4 regions of the Bacillus sp. KH172YL63 genome follow, and region 4 is predicted to be linked to each of the others. Evidence: riboswitches for the same ligand, from Rfam matches in the RefSeq annotation. Region 4 holds a riboswitch; each other region holds the start of a gene.
The links. A riboswitch is a leader RNA that binds a small molecule or an ion and turns the genes downstream of it on or off. The one in region 4 is predicted to bind cyclic di-GMP.
Positions count from the first base shown of each region.

Region 1: linked by a shared signal. The riboswitch ahead of KH172YL63_RS20500 (anti-repressor SinI family protein) and the one ahead of KH172YL63_RS03730 (methyl-accepting chemotaxis protein) in region 4 are both predicted to bind cyclic di-GMP.
Region 2: linked by a shared signal. The riboswitch ahead of KH172YL63_RS01115 (EAL domain-containing protein) and the one ahead of KH172YL63_RS03730 (methyl-accepting chemotaxis protein) in region 4 are both predicted to bind cyclic di-GMP.
Region 3: linked by a shared signal. The riboswitch ahead of folE (GTP cyclohydrolase I FolE) and the one ahead of KH172YL63_RS03730 (methyl-accepting chemotaxis protein) in region 4 are both predicted to bind cyclic di-GMP.

Region 1 is NZ_AP022842.1:4,040,785-4,045,266, reverse strand. Features, by position in the region: gene KH172YL63_RS20515 (DNA-directed RNA polymerase subunit beta) at 1-228, shown strand, start outside; gene fabZ (3-hydroxyacyl-ACP dehydratase FabZ) at 557-988, shown strand; gene KH172YL63_RS20505 (hypothetical protein) at 1,173-1,436, shown strand; gene KH172YL63_RS21895 (TFIIB-type zinc finger domain-containing protein) at 1,620-1,814, shown strand; cyclic di-GMP riboswitch class I at 1,985-2,119, shown strand; gene KH172YL63_RS20500 (anti-repressor SinI family protein) at 2,156-2,290, shown strand; gene KH172YL63_RS20495 (helix-turn-helix domain-containing protein) at 2,333-2,635, opposite strand; gene KH172YL63_RS20490 (YwpF-like family protein) at 2,756-3,196, opposite strand; gene KH172YL63_RS20485 (single-stranded DNA-binding protein) at 3,468-3,845, shown strand; gene KH172YL63_RS20480 (hypothetical protein) at 3,872-4,045, shown strand; gene KH172YL63_RS20475 (DEAD/DEAH box helicase) at 4,281-4,482, opposite strand, start outside.
Region 2 is NZ_AP022842.1:197,787-202,268, reverse strand. Features, by position in the region: gene KH172YL63_RS01120 (ABC transporter permease subunit) at 1-16, opposite strand, end outside; gene KH172YL63_RS01115 (EAL domain-containing protein) at 495-1,205, opposite strand; cyclic di-GMP riboswitch class II at 1,648-1,728, opposite strand; gene KH172YL63_RS01110 (DNA-3-methyladenine glycosylase) at 1,830-2,414, opposite strand; gene KH172YL63_RS01105 (CAP domain-containing protein) at 2,602-3,351, shown strand; gene liaG (LiaG family protein) at 3,507-4,370, shown strand; gene KH172YL63_RS01095 (YqcI/YcgG family protein) at 4,405-4,482, opposite strand, start outside.
Region 3 is NZ_AP022842.1:3,799,012-3,803,493, forward strand. Features, by position in the region: gene KH172YL63_RS19430 (ATP-binding protein) at 1-99, opposite strand, end outside; gene KH172YL63_RS19435 (SDR family oxidoreductase) at 112-813, opposite strand; gene KH172YL63_RS19440 (6-carboxytetrahydropterin synthase) at 803-1,633, opposite strand; gene folE (GTP cyclohydrolase I FolE) at 1,647-2,216, opposite strand; cyclic di-GMP riboswitch class I at 2,337-2,419, opposite strand; gene KH172YL63_RS19450 (PilZ domain-containing protein) at 2,430-2,798, opposite strand; gene KH172YL63_RS19455 (EAL domain-containing protein) at 2,838-4,482, opposite strand, start outside.
Region 4 is NZ_AP022842.1:748,281-752,762, reverse strand. Features, by position in the region: gene KH172YL63_RS03760 (PTS ascorbate transporter subunit IIC) at 1-24, shown strand, start outside; gene KH172YL63_RS03755 (iron chaperone) at 303-677, shown strand; gene KH172YL63_RS03750 (phosphotransferase) at 719-1,510, opposite strand; gene KH172YL63_RS03745 (DUF1048 domain-containing protein) at 1,871-2,212, opposite strand; gene KH172YL63_RS03740 (PadR family transcriptional regulator) at 2,214-2,552, opposite strand; gene KH172YL63_RS03735 (hypothetical protein) at 2,688-2,960, opposite strand; cyclic di-GMP riboswitch class II at 3,131-3,214, shown strand; gene KH172YL63_RS03730 (methyl-accepting chemotaxis protein) at 3,275-4,482, shown strand, end outside.

The DNA.
Region 1 (4,482 bases), 960 kb from region 4:
AAAGCAGAAAAAAAGGCGAAGCAGAATAACGAGTCCAAACCATCTCGCTGGGTGCGTGTCCGCATGCTTCCGATCTGGCTCCGGATCCTTCTGTTCATCCTTCTTCTTGCAGGAAGCCTCGCACTGGGTGCCGTCACAGGCTTCGCAGTCATCGGCAACGGCCAGGCAGCCGACGTCTTCAAAGCAGAAACCTGGCAGCACATCTTTGACATCGTAACTAAGAAATAAATTGTATTGAGAGGGACGGACCTCCAAATATTCAGCTTTTTTCGCTGGGATTCCTGGTAGTATGGGGTTTCTGGTGGGAGGGGGATGGATTTGGAGGTCCGTCCTTCTTTTTGTTGTGGCGGAGTTGTGGCGGAGAGTTTGGGGACGGACCTGGGATTTACTGCTGTTGAGTAGGAGAGAAGCTTGATAAACAAGGGTTTTTTATGAATAAGGGTGCGGTTTTCGAGGTCCGTCCCCAAAGAACCCCACCAGGTCTTTCTCCGGTTGCTATTCCAACGTCTGTTTTTGTACAATAAGGTGTACATACATATTGGTAGGAGGAATTTTGATGCTTGATATTAATGAGATTAAAGAGATCATTCCCCATCGTTATCCGTTTTTGTTGGTGGACCGGATTTTAGAGGTGGAGGAAGGCAAGAAGGCAGTTGGGATCAAGAATGTGACTGCGAATGAGGAGTTCTTTAATGGTCACTTCCCTGATTACCCGGTGATGCCTGGCGTACTGATCGTGGAAGCGCTGGCGCAGGTTGGGGCTGTTGCGATGCTGAAGGTGGAAGACAATCGTGGACGTCTGGCATTCTTTACAGGCATCGATAAATGCCGATTCAAGCGTCAGGTGAAGCCTGGGGATCAGCTGAGGCTTGAGGTGGAAATGATCCGCTTTAAAGGGCCGATCGGTAAAGGAAAAGGTGTCGCGACAGTTGACGGCGAAGTCGCTTGCGAGCTTGAAATGATGTTTGCCCTTGGAGATAAACAGTAGACCGTATAACGGGATTGGCGTGTTTCAATACATGCCAATCCTTTTTTTTATACCTCCCCTCAAGTGAAACCAATTCTTTCCCTGTGAAAATTCTTCCTCACCGTGCAACTAAAATCATTTTATGGGAAAGCTAACAAAAGACCAACGCAACGGTCTTATTCCACTTGAGAAAGGAGTCACCATCATGAGCAAAAAATTATTATCGATTCTCGGCGGATCAGTGTTTGCCGCAATGCTTTTAGTAGGATGTAATGCCGACCAGGAGCCTCCTCCGGAAGATGAAGCACCAATGGAAGAGGATGGGGACATGAACGAAGAGAATTATCCAGAGTCTGAGGACAAAAACGTGGAAGGCGATAAAGATGCCACGAAGGATAATAATACGCCTGAAGAAGATATCATAGAAGATGATATTGATGTGCAGGATGAGGATCATAAAGACGAATAGTAAATGAAGGGGGTGACTTAAGGTCGCCTCTTTTTTTAATGAATTTTCAGAAAACTATTCCAAATTTATATTACATAGGGTAAAGTTAAAGTAAGAGTTCGCAATAATGAACAATCCCGTTACATACAAGAAAACCATCTCAGATAAATTGATCATTCCATATATCAAAAATGAGGTGAGGAAATGTATAAAAAAATATGTACCCGTTGTTCCAGATCTTCCTTCAGCAGCTCTGAATCAGGGGAATGGGTATGCCCTTCCTGCGGAAATCAACTAACGGCTTCTCCATTGTATCGCTCGACCTTAAAACCTCAAAATCTGTATCCTCTCAGAAAAAAGCTGGAAGCCTACCAAAAGCAGCAGAAAAGATATCTATAATCTTCGACAAGTTCTTCAATTGTTTTCGTGAATTTCTATTCATAAAAGTGGATGATTTCAGATTTTTGTCAATTAATGTAATAAAACACATCAAATTGATGAAGGATATTTCTTAAAATCTATCAGTGAGAATGGTATTATGGTGGTAAGAAATAGGGTAATGATCAAGTATCAGCTAAAGGCAAACCCATTGAAAGGTGGGGACGCAAAATCACAGGTCTACCGTATTAATAGTAATTAACCAGAGTCTCGCCACATTCACCCATGACCAGGAATATTAATACTATGACGGCTGGGTTGCCTGGAATACATTGATTGTATTTTAGGAGGTAATCACATTGGTGAATAGAGATGTGGATCTTGAATGGGTGGAGTTGATTAAAGAAGCGATAGAGGCGGGCATCAGTAAAGAGCAAATCAGGGAATATTTGCAAAATCATCCCTGTGATTCCGGCATCGAGCATAAAGTGTTATAAGATAAAGAAAGACTTGCGACGATTCGCAAGTCTTTCTTTATTTCACTTATTGGCTTCGATGAATTCACGGAACTGCTGCTTTGTGATACCAGAGTCCATGGCTTCCTCAGCAATTTTTAACCAGTCTCCATCTATGTTTTGATTTTCCGGTTCATCATATAATAGGGCGTCTACGCCAATCCCGAGAGCCGCGGATACTTTCTCTAAAAACTGAATCGACGGGTTTTTTTGGAGATTCCGTTCAATAGAGCTGATATATGATTTGGCAATGCCTGCTTTTTCAGAAAGCTCATTCATAGACATTTTCTTTTGGTTACGATACTTCTTTACTCTCTCTCCAATCAAATGAGCACACCTGCCTCAAAGGTTCTTTATAGAGGTTATTTCCCTGATAAATGAAGAAAATAACCTGATTATCCTCATTATATCAAACCCCATTCATCTGCTCTAGAAGAATTTTACATACTATAACCTAGGTTTTGCCGATGCGGGAATCCTTGGTTTGGAGATCATTTTCTCCCGGAACTCGCGAATCAATTCGTCCCCTGCATACCCCTTTTGTACAAGGTCGTCGAGAAGGATTTCGGCATATTCGTTCCGCTGTTTCTTCAATTTTCCTTCAAACATGATGCTGATATGGTCATCCATTTCCTTGATGCAACGGATCGACGTCATGAAAGCGGCAGGATCATTGGCTTTATGGGAGATGACGACTTGGATTTCCAAGTCCTCTTTACTTTGCTCTGCCTTTTGAAAGAACCGGATGTGTTCATTTGATAAATATGTTTCGACAAGCCACGTACCCTGTCGATCTTCCTTGTTGATGATCAGACCGTCCACAATGTCAAAGTCATGAAGTTCATCATTTTCCACGACCTGCAGTGAAATCACTTTAAAGGTTTTCATGAACGAACAACTCCCATTTAAAGGTTTTTATCAAATTATATCACAGCCATAAATGTTTCCCTAACACATTGAGCGATGAAAAAAAATCGTCGAAACATGCAATTTTGTGTTTTGAGGCCAATTTTTGATGAAAAGTGGTGAAATTCACCTAGGCGAATTTGGCAAATTCAACGCATTTTTGCCTCGAATTTCGGAAATTCATGATTTTACAATAAATGGGGGTGAGAGGTATGATGAGAGCAACTTTAGAGAAAGGAGGGAACACAACACATTGATCAATCAAGTGACCCTGGTGGGGAGGCTGACCAAAGACCCGGAAGCAAGAAAAACGACGGAAGGAAAATCTGTACTCAGTGTAACGGTCGCCGTTAACAGGCCTTACAAGAATCAAAAAGGCCAGGTGGATACGGACTTTGTCCTCTGTACGATTTGGGACCGTGCCGCTGAAAATACGGAAAGGTACTGCCGGAAAGGTTCCATCGTCGGTGTAACCGGGCGCATCCAAACCCGTTATTATGACAATGACCAAGGAAAGCGAACGTATATAACCGAAGTCATCGCTGAAAATGTCCGGTTCCTCGACAACAAGCCTGCATCAACCTCAGCACCGGAAACGACGAAGAAAGAGCCGATCGAATTACCGTTCTAATATTGTTTCATAAAGGAGAGAGACCCGTGGCGAAACTGCAAGACCTTGAAGAACGAATTGACCGGATGGAGAGATTGACAGAAGATCTCATCAAAAAAGTCGCTAGATTGAACGTCGAAAATTTCTACTTATCCCAGCGCGTGACTGCCCTTGAACAAGGCTACGAGTACCGGAATCCGGTGCTGAAAACCTCATCCTGAAAAAGCCCCACCTAGAATTTCCAGACGCATCATCCAACCTATAAGTTCTGTCTCAAATTCCAATGGTTCACCGTATGTTTCCTCTGTATTTCCTCATTAGAAATAAATGTGTGATGTAAGCAAAGTGAGTCGTTCCCCTGCATGTCTTCATGATTGAGCCGGTTTCCTGAGGGAGGCTGGTGTTTTTTTATGACGAGAAAAAGCCCCTTCCCGCTAAGGAAAGAGGCTTTATCATCTATTCCAACACCAATAACGACTCCAGATCCTGATCCGACAATTCGGTCACCCACTGATCGCTGCGGATGATTTCGTCGTTCAGTGCCTGCTTTTTCGTCAGCATGGCATCGATTTTTTCTTCCAGTGTTCCTGAGGAAACGAGCTTGTGGACATGGACAAAGCGTTTTTGTCCGATCCGGTAGGCACGGTCTGTTGCCTGA
Region 2 (4,482 bases), 550 kb from region 4:
ACATGACCATCCTCATGTATCCCTTCCCCCTTTTTTTATCTTTTCCCACAGTTTAATGGAAATGTTAAAATTTTTCAATTTTATTTCAAATCTGACAATTACATAACAAAAAGCTGTTTTCGTAAACATTGTGGCTTTTAGACAAGCAAGATGCGGTTGCTTTCCGCGGGGATGGCGGTGAGCCTCCTCCGCATTTCATACTGTTCATCAGTTCCCGCAGGAGTCGAGCATCTGCAGCGAGAATCAACCATCCAAGATAAAAACCAAAAGTTCACTGGATTAACTACTTGTTCATCTTCTGAATAGTAGTGATTAATGTAATTCAAGTACATTTACGTTGATCCATTGCTATGGCAATTTTTTATTCCTCAGTCTCAAATTACCGTAGATGCTCACATTAACTTCTATACCTCTATCAATAACAACAATAAATGCGAATAGAGCTTAATAAAAAGAAGGGCCACTCCCACATATTAAGGAGCACCCTTCTTTTTTTACGCCAATAATTGGCTCGGCCTACCAAGGTAGTAGCCTTGTCCGATCGAAATGCCGAGTTCCTTCGCCACCTGCATATCCTCCACTGTTTCGATTCCTTCGAGCACGATGACGGTATCCTTGCTGTAAAACTGACTGAAGAAAGAAAGGAACCGCTGTTTCTTCGTGTCCTCTGCCAGATTCATTGCAAAATATCGGTCCAGCTTGATAATCTCAGGCTCATACTCAATCGCCTTTTTGATGGAGGAAGTGCCCTGTCCGAAATCATCGATGGCATACCATACACCGAACTGCTTCAGTTCTGCAAGAGAACTCTTTAACAGTGGATTCTGCCACAGTTCCTCTGCGCTCGATTCGTTGATCTCGAGTACAAGGCGGCCGATGATGTCCGGATACTTCTTCATGAGATCGTGGAAATAAGTGTGAAAGCTTGGATGCAGAATCGTGGTGATGTAAATATTCAGGAACAGCTTACAATCCTTCAGCCCTTCCGCCGAAAAGCTTCCAAGGGCCTTGGTGATGGAAAGGGTATCAAGCTTATACAGGATATTCGCTTTCATGGCCGATTGAAACACGCGTTCAGGATTTTCATTATACTTGTTACGAAGCAGGCCTTCATAAGCATAGAGGGTGCGATGGTCACCCAACTCATATAAAGGCTGGAAATCATGATAGATCAAGTCATTTTGAAAAATTGTAAAGATGTTCATAGGACCCCTATACTCTCTTTTTATTTTTTGGCTATTTTCGTAAACATTGTGGCTTTTAGACGAGTCAGATGCGGTTGATTTCCACTCCAGATGCTCGCTTTCCGCGGGGATGACGGTGAGCCTCCTCGGACTTTGTCCTGCGGGGTCTCACCTGTCCATCAGTTCCCGCAGGAGTCGAGCATCCTCCGTTCCAATCAACCATCGGAGATAAAAACCAAAAATTCACTGATTTAACTTCTTATTCACCTTTTGAATAGTCTTGATCAACGTATTTCAACTACATTAGCCTTGATTCATTACTATGGAGATTTTTTCATTCCACAGTCTCAAATTAACGAAGATGCTCACATGAACGTCTAATAATAGCAACAATCTATGCGAAAACAGCCTTTTTTTGACTCTTCTCATGAAAAAAACCACACAAAAACGCAATGATCCTGCGTTCGTATGTGGTCGGTTGCGCTACTAGCTCCCCTAAATGTAAGCGCCCATCTGTCATTTAGGTTCAAAGCCCCCATTCGAATTGTCATTTTCTGAAGTTTGTTATAAGAAAAATATACCACATAACTAGTACTTATGGGGTGTATTTTATCCTATTTGTTAGAAAATTCTTAAATAAACACCTTATTTAGAAACATAGGGGTTGTCTTTTATCCAAAATCGCCATGGATAATCTCTTGCTTCCCCCGAATTATCGATACCAATCCGTTTTCCTTCCATCACTTCCACAGGCTGATCGCCCTCAATGATCATCAGGGGCGGTTCGAGGAAGCTTCCCCCGTAATCGTTCATGGTAATGCCCAACGCTTTCGTCAGCTTCCCGGGTCCGCTTGTCCAGTTCTTCATGGCATGTCCCGGCCTTCTCAAAGCCATAAGCTCCAGTCCATCAAGGGGCTCGACCGCCCTGATCAGCACCGCTTCCGGCTTCTCCTTCTCTCCGCTCACCACGTTCACCAAACAGTGGGTATGCATGACATATGTATAAATCCGTCCGGCTTCATGAAACATCATTTCAGTCCGCTTCGTCCGTCGATTCCCATAGCTGTGGGCCGCTCTGTCCTCTGGCCCAAGATACGCTTCCGTTTCCACGATATAACCGGAGGCAACACCCTCCTCTGTCTCTTTCACCAACACGCATCCGAGCAGTGCCTTCGCAAGATCCAATGTCGGCTGTTCGTAAAAAGATGGGGGCATCGGTGTATATTCCATGGATGTTCACTTCCTTTCATGGGTTGGTCATTATTTTCTGCCTTACAAGTACGTTTATACCCTTTCCGACTTGAATTCAACCGGTCCAAACCCTATTTTTAACAGGATAACAGACGTGGCCAACGCACATATTAAAGACTGTTAAAAGCCTTTTTATGAGGCAATCAACACTATTGGAGGAACTCACATGAACAAACGATTATTTACCTTGAGCATTTGTGCCGTCATCCCTTTCATGATGATGACTGGCTGTAACAATAACGATTCAAACGACGCCCTGACAGATACCCAGAACGTCACGTACGACCCGGTATCATATGGAAACAATGACAGGGACGCGTTGGATATCAATGAAAGACAGCGTATCGCCCTTCACCGATTCATCGCTCCGATCGATCCGAACGGGACCCTGCGGGAATTCACGCATCTGGATCCCGGTGAGGAATTCACTCCCGGCAATGAAGAAGCACGTCAGCCGAATCAGCCCGATACGGCACAACCTGAACCATCGGACAAACAGTCCAAGCAACAGGAGTCGCAATCTTCTGAAGCAAACAGCCTTGCAAAACAGGTGATTGACCTGACGAATCAGGAACGGAAAAAGAATGGACTCAGCGCTTTAAAGTATGACGGAGAATTATCAAATGTAGCTGAAATGAAGTCTGAGGATATGAAAGACAAGGATTACTTCTCCCATACGTCTCCAACATACGGATCACCGTTCGAGATGATGCAGAACTTCGGGATCGACTATTCTTCTGCTGCAGAGAACATCGCGGTCGGGCAAAAGACCCCCGAATCTGTCGTCAATGCGTGGATGAACAGTCCCGGACACCGTAAGAACATCCTAAATAAATCAGTGACGCATATCGGGGTCGGAACCGCAAAGGATACGAGCCAGGGAATTTATTGGACACAGATGTTCATCGGCAAGTAAAGGAATTTGGACCCTCCCTAAATGGGGACGGTCCTTTTTCTATTGTCTGCTGATACATCTCTGGTCTGATATAAAAATAATCCTCCGGCACATTGTGGTAATCCCTCTCCTCGCTTACACTTTACTTATCACATGGATAAGGCAGGAGGATGACAATGAAGAATACTTTTTCGGTGCTGGTTGCTGTCATGGCGTTAGCAACACTCTTCTTTATTTTGAAAGACAACACATCTTTATTCACAAAAGAAAGTCAATCAGGAGACAGGGTTCATCTGTCAGACAATATCCATCACATCGACCTCAGCCTGGATAGCAGCGACACGGAGGTCATTCCCACTGATCGCGATGAAGTGAAAGTGGACATTGATGGTAAAGGCAGACTCACACTGAAGGAACAAGGGGATACGATCGACATCTCGGTCAGACATAAATGGTATGAGTGGTTCGGATTCCATCGTAAATCAGACGTAACGGTCTATATCCCAAGGGCATATGCACACAGTATGGAGATTGACATGGGATCCGGCAGCCTGGTGATGAAGGGTGAATCAGAAGCAAAACGATTGAAGCTGGATGAATTGGCGGTTGAGATGGGCTCAGGATCTCTGGAGCTTAGAAATCTGGATACGAATGTGTTCGAGCATGAGGGATCATCCGGCGACATGGTGGTGAACACACTCTCAACCCAAAAAGGAAGTGTGGAAATCAGCTCCGGTAATGTAGAATTGAAGAATTATGAAGGCCCTTTGAATGGAGAATTGTCTTCAGGAGAATTGACCGTCTCCATGCCAGCCTTAAAGGGTGACCTGAACTTTGATATCAGCTCCGGTGGCGTGAAGCTTGATTTGCCGGACGAAGCGAGCTTTAAGCTGAAAGGGAAAGCAAGCAGCGGAGATATTTCATGCAGCCTCCCACTGGAAGATCAGAAAGTCGACAATGGTGATATTTCCGGTGTGTCAGGGTCGGGCAAGTATAGGATTAACGTATCGGTTTCTAGTGGAAATGTAGATATTTATTAAAAAGTAAACGAGTCAGGCAGCGCCTGACTCGTTCTCATTTATGATGAAACGGACATTTCCCCTCCATCGGCAAGATATCATCGCCGATGAAGTACTGCTTCCATTCCCTGTG
Region 3 (4,482 bases), 1.2 Mb from region 4:
TCTGTATTGAAGGTCTTTGTAGGTCATGTCCGGGGGTAAGGCCGGTTGCTGATCATCGAGTGAAGTGTCTTTAAATACGTTCTTAAATAGACGCCTCAATGTTATATCCCCCTATAAAATGCCAAGCGGCGGCATGATCGTTATTTCGTCGACATATGCTCCCTCTGGCTGCGTCAGTAAAGAGAGTAGATGCTTGGCGATAACGTCTGCTGGAATCATTGCACTCATATCCGGTTTCGGGTCGATCTTTTCCCAGAAGCTGCTGCTGACAGCGCCCGGTATGACGGCTGTCACCTGTACGCCTTCTTGACGGAGTTCTGCCTGCATCACTTTGGTTAACCCGAGAAGACCGAATTTAGAAGCCGAGTACCCTCCACATCCAGGCAAAGCAGACGTACCAGCGATTGAAACCAGGTTGAGGATATGTCCTTTTCTTTTCTCGGTCATGATCCTCCCCACATATTTAGATAGCAGAAAAGCTCCCCGTAAATTTGTGGATATCATGTGATCAAAGTCCTCAACGTCTGTATCCAATACACTCCCGAATACTCCAACCCCCGCGTTGTTGATCAAAATATCGATGGTGCCAAACTGCTCCACCGCTTTTTCTGTAAAATCCTTTACAGATTGTTCATTTGATACATCAAGGGGATATTCGAGTACACGTTCATTCAAGTTTTCTTTCATGCTCCTGCTTCCAAGCACGAGGTTAGCTCCTTCTTCCTTAAGGAGTGATGCCGTTTCATAACCGATTCCTTTACTCGCTCCCGTGATCATGACCGTTTTACCGGTTAATCTTCCACTATGCCCCATGTCGCACATCCTCTTCCCCGCAGTACTCGAAATAGTTCTTTTCTGTCTCGTATAATCCGATTTTAAAGAGGTTTGATAGTTTCGAAGACAGGAGTTCCCATATCACCACTGCGACATTTTCCGATGTAGGGTTGATATGTTTAAATTCTTCCGTATCTAAATTTAAATGCTTATGGTCAAATTTTTTCATGATTTCTTGTTCTACGATTTCGTCCATTTCTGAGAGACTGGCGATCATCCCCGTTACCGGGTCCGGCGTGCCATGCACCGTCACTTCAAGGTAATAGTTATGTCCATGTCCAAACGGGTTATTGCATTTCCCGAATATGGCCAGGTTTTCCTCATTGCTCAATTGCTCACTGTGCAGCCGGTGGGCAGTACAGAAATGATACTTTCGGGTTAAGCGGACCATCGATCCTTCCTCCTTTTCAGCATATAAAAAGTTGTTTTCATGCAAGCGGATTTTATGAAGTTGGCAATTGTCTATTTTTCCATCCAATGAGTCCCATATGAATGAGACAATATTTTCAGTGGTCGGGATGTTTTCCGTGAAATGATCATTTTCTTTGTTTAAGAACTTTCCATCCATTTGTTCTGAAACAAATGATTTCACGACTTTGTCTATGTCTGTAATATTAACGACGATTCCCGACTCACGGTTCAGCTTACCTTTCACCATGACTTCAAGCGTATAATCATGACCGTGGCCGCTCGGATTGCTGCAAGGCCCGAATACTCGCTGATTTTCTTCTTCGCTCCACTCTTCGATCCTGTACATGTGAAGAGCGGAAAAGTATAACTTCCTGGATAGATAAAGCATGCAATCCCTCCTCTTAGTCTCTCGCCAATGCCCGTTCAAATTCCGTTACAAGGGCATCATTTTCTTTAAAAGAACCCTTCTTGATTGTCGTGACCGTCCCACTCCCGGGCTTCTTTACCCCACGGGCACACATGCATAAATGCTGACCTTCCACACTGACAATGACTCCTTGCGGCTCGAGGACGTTCATGATCGCTTCAGCCATCTGACGGGTCATCCGCTCTTGGACTTGCGGACGTTTGGACACCAGTTCTACGAGTCTCGCAAACTTACTTAAACCGACAACTCTTCCATCCGGAATATAGCCGATATGGGCTTTTCCAAAGAACGGAATCAGGTGATGCTCACAAAAGGTGTAGTATGTAATATCCTTGACCACAACCATCCCTTCATACGCTTCCTCAAATGTAGTGGTCAGCGCCACTTCCGGATCGACCCCCACTCCTTCAAATACTTCCCTATACATTTTTGCTACACGCCTGGGTGTTTCAATAAGACCTTCCCGCTCTGTATCTTCACCTACTAATTCCAATATTGCTTTGATATGATCTTCCAATGCGCCAGTTCGTGTTTCAACCGTCATCCTTCATTCCTCCTTATTAATCATGTTTTCAAGTAAGCAAAAAGACCCACCAAAAAGATTGGTGGGTCTGCTTGAATAAAGGCAGCTTTATCGCTCCCCTCTTCATACATTCCAATCCTTTTCGGTAACCCGGCGATCGTAGCTCATGCCTTAGACCCGTAGCTTTGCGTCCTTATTTTTCAATAAGTTTGCCATTATCGAAGGTGTCCTTCATCATTTGTTCCGTTCGTTTGCTTTTACAACCTGTTTCACTTCTTCTGTAATCAATGTCTTTAATTGATCATTTTTCACAAATTCGACTCCATAAAATCGTGTGATTCCGTTTGATCTGCTCCACACGAGCACCCCGTTTACCACCAGGAGGGCTTCATGTATCCTCATTTCCAACTGCACGAGTACCTTCTTTTCTACAGGGATTGAAAAATCGGCGCTGAACCTGCAGCCATTTGGACTGATGTCGATCAATTCACCTTTTCCCTTGCTCGTCCTGGCCCTGAGTTGGCCCACACTTATGATCGAGAACCTACAGGGAACCGGCTGTGGAAATGTATAGCGATAAGCTTCCTCTCGTTTATATAACATGGACATGTACCCCTTATAGTTTGTATATACATCCAGGATTCATCCATTCTCACTTAACGTGAAGGGTCTCTTAGGCAATATAACTTCAACCGTTGTACCCTGGTTCTCTTCACTTTCGATTTTGATTGATCCGTTATGCTGCTGGATGACACGGAAGCAAAGCATCAATCCGAGGCCCGTCCCTTTTTCCGTGTTGCTGTAAAATGGTTCTCCGAGCTTTTTTATCCGCTCTTTGCTTATTCCGATTCCATTATCTTCGACCCTGAATATCACATACCCCTTGGTTTCTTTCGCAAAGACGTCGATCACTCCCCCATCAGGCGTAGCTTCGATACTGTTTCTTAATAAATGAATCAATACTTGTTTCATGAGGTTGATATCACAGTGGATGGGACCTATTTCTTTATCAATCGTTGAAGATAACCGGACATTTTTTAAGCGGGCTACCGCTGACATAAAGTTAAGCACCTCTTCGATCAACTTGCCGGGAGCTGTTTGTTGCAATTGGACGGGCTTTTGTTTCGCCAATGTCAGGAATTCAGAAACAATCTCTTCCATCCGTTCAAACTCCTCGTATATGAATGTAAAGTATTCATCATTCAGCTCTCCTTGTTCAAAAAGCTGGATGAATCCTTTTATCGTCGTTAACGGTGTTCTTATTTCATGTGCAACCCCTGCAGCGAATTCCCCGACCAGTGCCAATTTCTCAGTGTTCCACAGGAGCTTTTCCGCTCTTTTCTTTTCTGTCATATCACGGCCGACCGCGATGATTTGTTCCACTTCCCCGTCTTTTCCCAGGATGGGTGTCGCAGAAGTCTCTAAAAACATCCATTCACCGTTCACATGTTTATAGCGGAATTCAATCTCGAGGGGTTTTTTATTGTTAATCATATATTTCAAAGTTTGGATCACGACTGCTTCATCTTCTGGATGGATGTATTGCAGGACGTTCAGATTTTCTGAGTATCTGCCTTCTTTATATCCGAGTACCGCTTCATGGGACGGGGATGCGTACAGCAAGTTCCCCTCGGCATCAATGATGCTGATTAAGTCCGACATATTCTCAGCAATCAGCCTATACTTCTGTTCACTGTCACCAAGGGCCTTCTCCACTCTCTTCTGTTCTGTCATATCGATACACGAGCATATGACTTCTTCTATCATCCCGCCTTTTTTAACCGCGCCTAGCCTTGCCATATAAGGGACCCCGTTGATGCTTCCTTCATAAGAAACATTGTCTTCCCCTTCCCACGCTCTTTCATAGTAGGTGTGCTTTCTCGCAGCTTCCTCTTTGGTGAGGATGTCGAATAAGTCTTTTCCAATGATTTGTGAAGGGTTCATCCCGAATTTGTAAAGCAGTTCCCCTTCACAGAAAGTATGGACGAAGCGTCCACCTACTTTCTTATACTTCAAGGTCAATCCTTGCTGCAGACGAATCGTCTCCTGTAAATCCCTTCTTGCTGCATGAACAAGTTCTTCAGCCCACATCCGCTCATTCAATTCTTGTGAAATTCCGTCTTTCCCTACAGTTTTCTGTATTTCAGCAATTTCAACCTGGAGCTGTTCAGGGGGAAGGGGCCTGCAGAATAAGAAACCCTGCCCTTCATCACACAAATGCTGTTGCAGGAATACAAGCTGCTCCTGCGTCTCAATCCCCTCTGCCACTACAGTTAAGTTGAGATGA
Region 4 (4,482 bases):
AAAAAACAGACAGAAGCAGCATAAGTATTCAAAACACTCGTTTCCTCTCTTCAGGTTACGGGTGTTCTTTTGTTATACGAGTAATAAATACCGGGTGCATACTTCACCTATCACCGGTCTCCATATGGTTTCCCATTTCTCTATTTGAACAATTTATTATCTGACTATACTGTTTAAATTCGATACCACAAGGGTCTTTGACTCCCTGAGTTATACACTATATAGTTAAAATTGTAAATTCTATAATATTGTGAGTGAGCAGTTTTCTTGAATAAGGATAAATTAAACCAGGAGGAACAAACATGAAAGCCTTCACCGAATACCTATCCAACATCCCAGATCCCCACCAACAAGCCCGCACTAAAGAAGTATTAACCTGGGTAGCAGACAAATACCCAAACCTCGTGCCGAAGATCGCTTGGAATCAGCCTATGTTCACCGATCACGGCACGTTTATCATTGCATTTAGCATATCTAAGAAGCATTTGGCCGTGTCTCCTGAGAAGGAAGGCATCGTTCATTTTTCCGATGAAATCGTGAAGAGTGGATATGATCATACGAAAATGTTGATGCGTATCCCGTGGGATCGAGCTGTTGATTACTCATTGCTCGAAAAGATGATTGAGTTCAACATCGCGGAAAAAGCAGATTGTGAGACATTTTGGAGAAAATCGTGAATAAGGAAAAGGCGTGATCGTAGATGATCACGCCTCTCCTTTTATCGCCAGTCGTTCCCGTTTTGACGTATGAATGCTATATCTTTTTGATAATGATCGTAATGTCCTTCCTCGATCATCTTTTGAAAGGCACTGTCCCCTTCGGCTGCTTTTCGTTTCATGTAGTGGCATAATCCTTCCAGCCGACGAATGACCATCTCTACGAAACCATTTTCGATTCCTTCCATCCCATACGCTTCAAAGAACACTTCTATCCTTTGCTTTTTCCCTGCAGCATCTTTCCCTTCATCATAGTGAACGGCCTCGCCTGCTTCGTTATGATAATGCCTGCTTAACGGAATGCACGTGTAAAGGGTATAGGCGATATCCCACAGCCTCGGTCCAGGTGCGGCAACGTCGAAATCAATGATCCCCGCCGGTTTCTCATTTTGGTAAATAATATTGTAAACGGCAAAGTCATTATGGCAGATCACTTCCACCGGGTCAGGCGTGTTGTCCATCGGCTGCCAATCATCAGGCACCGGGAAATCACTGACGGCATCGTGGTAAAGGCGCATCATTTTCGCAATTTCTCTTAAAGACTCATCGGACCACATATATTCCTTCAAAGGATAGTTACCACCCTCTCCCTCAATAAAGGATAATATTTCTCTGCCCCGTTCATCAATTCCAAGAAATTTCGGCGCATGATTGTATCCTTTCCTCTCCAAGTGCTTCAGGAGCTGATGGATATTCCCACTCTCAGGTTTTACTGCACGTCGAACGGTGTCTCTCAAACGATAGACGCTTGAAACATTTCCCCCTGACAACTTTTCTTCCATTTCGTTTTTCATATAAAATCCCCCTAAAATAGGGACATGATGATCCGTCAATCGAGATGATTGTTTTCCCAAAAATAAAAACAGCTACACAGAGGTAACTGCCTGGCAATGGGGAGATCATTGGCCACATCATGTATCCCTTGAATGATTTTAGATAGACAAATAAACGCCTCCTCCAAAAAGGAACGCAACTGCCTTTATCCAGTTACCCAATCATGACAAGTTCCACATGTACCCTATAGATTCCCCTTTCGTTCATCTCTGTTTACATCATAGCAAATAAGATAAACCAGATAAAGGAAAAATTTAACTAATAAGTATCACTTACTACTGATGCAAAAAAAATTTCTGCCAGTGTGAAATGCTCCTGCTCTACTCCCCCCGATCAATCGTAGAATTCAACTTCTTACGATACTGATCCTTCCATGTTTCGGAGTCCTTCACAAGCTCATCACAAAAAGCCGCAACATCCTTTCCCGTCAGGTCAGTCACTTTCTTTCCTTCGGCCGCACCTTCTTCGAACAAATCAAGAATGCCGTTAAAGATACGGCTGGTTTCTTTCCAGTCAACAGGGCCGCCAGCAGTCCACATATACTTTTGGATCGCGTTGTAAGCGTGAAGATACTCACTCGGAAGATTCTTCGAACGGGCCTCCATTTCCCTCCATTCCCGCTTATCAGCAAAACTTCCGATTACTTTTTCAATAAACTTCATCTTAATCTCTCCTTTTCATTTCCATCGTTTTGATTTCATTCATTTTGCTTGTGAGGAAATCCCACTTTCTCCAAAAGGACTGGAGCTTCTCCCTGCCAGCTTCGTTCAGTGTGTAAAACTTCCTCGGCGGTCCGACTGTCGATCGCTTCTTTTCGATTTCAACCAGATTGTTTTTCTCTAGGCGCATTGTGATGGTGTAAACTGTGCCTTCCACCACATCGGTAAAACCCAGCTCTCTCAGCTGCTGGGTGATTTCATAGCCATACGTTTCTCCCCGGCTGATGATTTCAAGCACACACCCCTCGAGAACCCCTTTGAGTAATTCTGTATTATTCTCCAATTGTTCACCCCCGTGAGCTCATTGATATCATCGTACTTAGTATCACTCACTACCAGTATATAGTATAACAAAGTACTTAGTCAAGAAGGGATCTTTTTGATAAAAAAATCCTGTTCCATAAAGCAACAGGATTCTTCAAGTGCGTTTTCTTTTTTTAAATAAATTAAGTTCTCCATGTTCACGTTCAATGAACGGCAAAAGCAGACGGATGACATAATGGCAGGGCTCCCCGCCTCTCCTTTTAATGATGGACATATCCTGCAGGATGTGATTGAGCTGAAGACCGGTTACTTTGTCTGTCACCATTTTGGCCAACTCTTCGGCCGGTAATTCCAAGTATAGTCTCGAACGTATTTCCCCCTGACATTCTTCAAGTATATTAGACAGTTCCAATTGCTGATCATTCATCCAGAAATCATTTCCCCTTAAGAAATATTTAAAAAATCTCCTAACAGTATGCTATTTTCTCCATTATAAGTGGTCTTATGAACAAGAAATGGCCTGTTCATACTTTAGTCATAAATATTTTATAAAAAGCATCAAACTTTGTCTAATTTTGTCGATAAATTTATTGAAATAGAATAATTGGATGCGATGAACGATTATCTGTAAATGGGCGCTTGGATAATCCGGAGCAAGTAGCGCAACCGGCTGATTGAACTGTATTGTTTAATTGGCCTTTTTTCGTTCCACCAATCCCACAGGAGAAAGGAAGATGACAGTTGAAGATCAGGACAAAATTATTAAGCATTATCTCTATTTTAGTCAGTGCGCTACTTTTAATTGGAGTGGCATCGATTTTTATCATTACAACGACGATTAATAAAAACGAAGTGTTAAAAGATAAAATGGCTTTTGAAAATGATATTAAGGATATTCAATTTAAGCTTGCCGGCATATCCAATGACGAGCGGGGATTTCTTATCACAGGAGATCCGAAATTCATTGAGTCAATCAATGAGAAAGCAGAGAACATTTTCTCCGACCTTGATGAAATCAAATCCATCATCCATACACAAAGCTACAGTAAAAATGTAGAAGATATTAAAGAGAATGTGACCAAGTATATGGCTTTGAACCAGGAGGTTATATCACTGGCCGCCTCGAGCCCAGACCAGGCCCAGTCCCTTCACTTCGGGGAAGAAAGGTCAGTAAGAAAGGATGTTTTAGATCCTTCCGTCAATGAACTGGTAGACCTTTTAGATAATGACGTGAACCGTTTAAAGGATGAAATCCATCAGTACGGTGTAGTGAGTGAATGGATTATTGGTGCTGTCACCATCCTATCCGTCACTCTTGGAATCTGGTTAAGCATCCTCCTGTTACGTTCAATTCTTCTTCCGCTTAAAAGCTTAAACAAACAGCTTGAAGAAATTGCTCAAGGAGAAGGGGATTTAACAAAAGAAATCGTGGTAAAAAGTAAAAATGAATTCGGACAGCTCGCTCTTTCGTTCAACGCTTTCCTCCACTCCCTTGCGAAGATCATTAAGCAAATCAGCAGTTCTTCGGAGCAGGTTGCAGCATCATCAGAGCAATTATCGGCTACCGCAGAGCAATCTAAATCTACAACAGAACAGATGTCACTTGCGATGGGAGAAATCGCAGTGACGAACTCAAATCAGCAAAGCATGACAGAGAAGAGTTCTGAATCCATCACTGAAATTTTAGAAAGCCTTTCAAGTGTCGCAGTGAATACAAGCAGCATCGCAGAAAAGTCATCTTTCTTGGGTGAAAAGGCTGAAATCGGTTCAGCATCCATGAATAATATGTCTGATCAGATGAGCATCATCCATCGTTCTGTCCAGGAAGCAGGCACAGGATTACAGGCACTCGTAACAAGTACAACAGAGATCAGTAATATTTCCACTCTCATCACCGACATATCAGAACAAACCAATCTATTGGCGCTGAACGCAGCCATTGAAGCGGC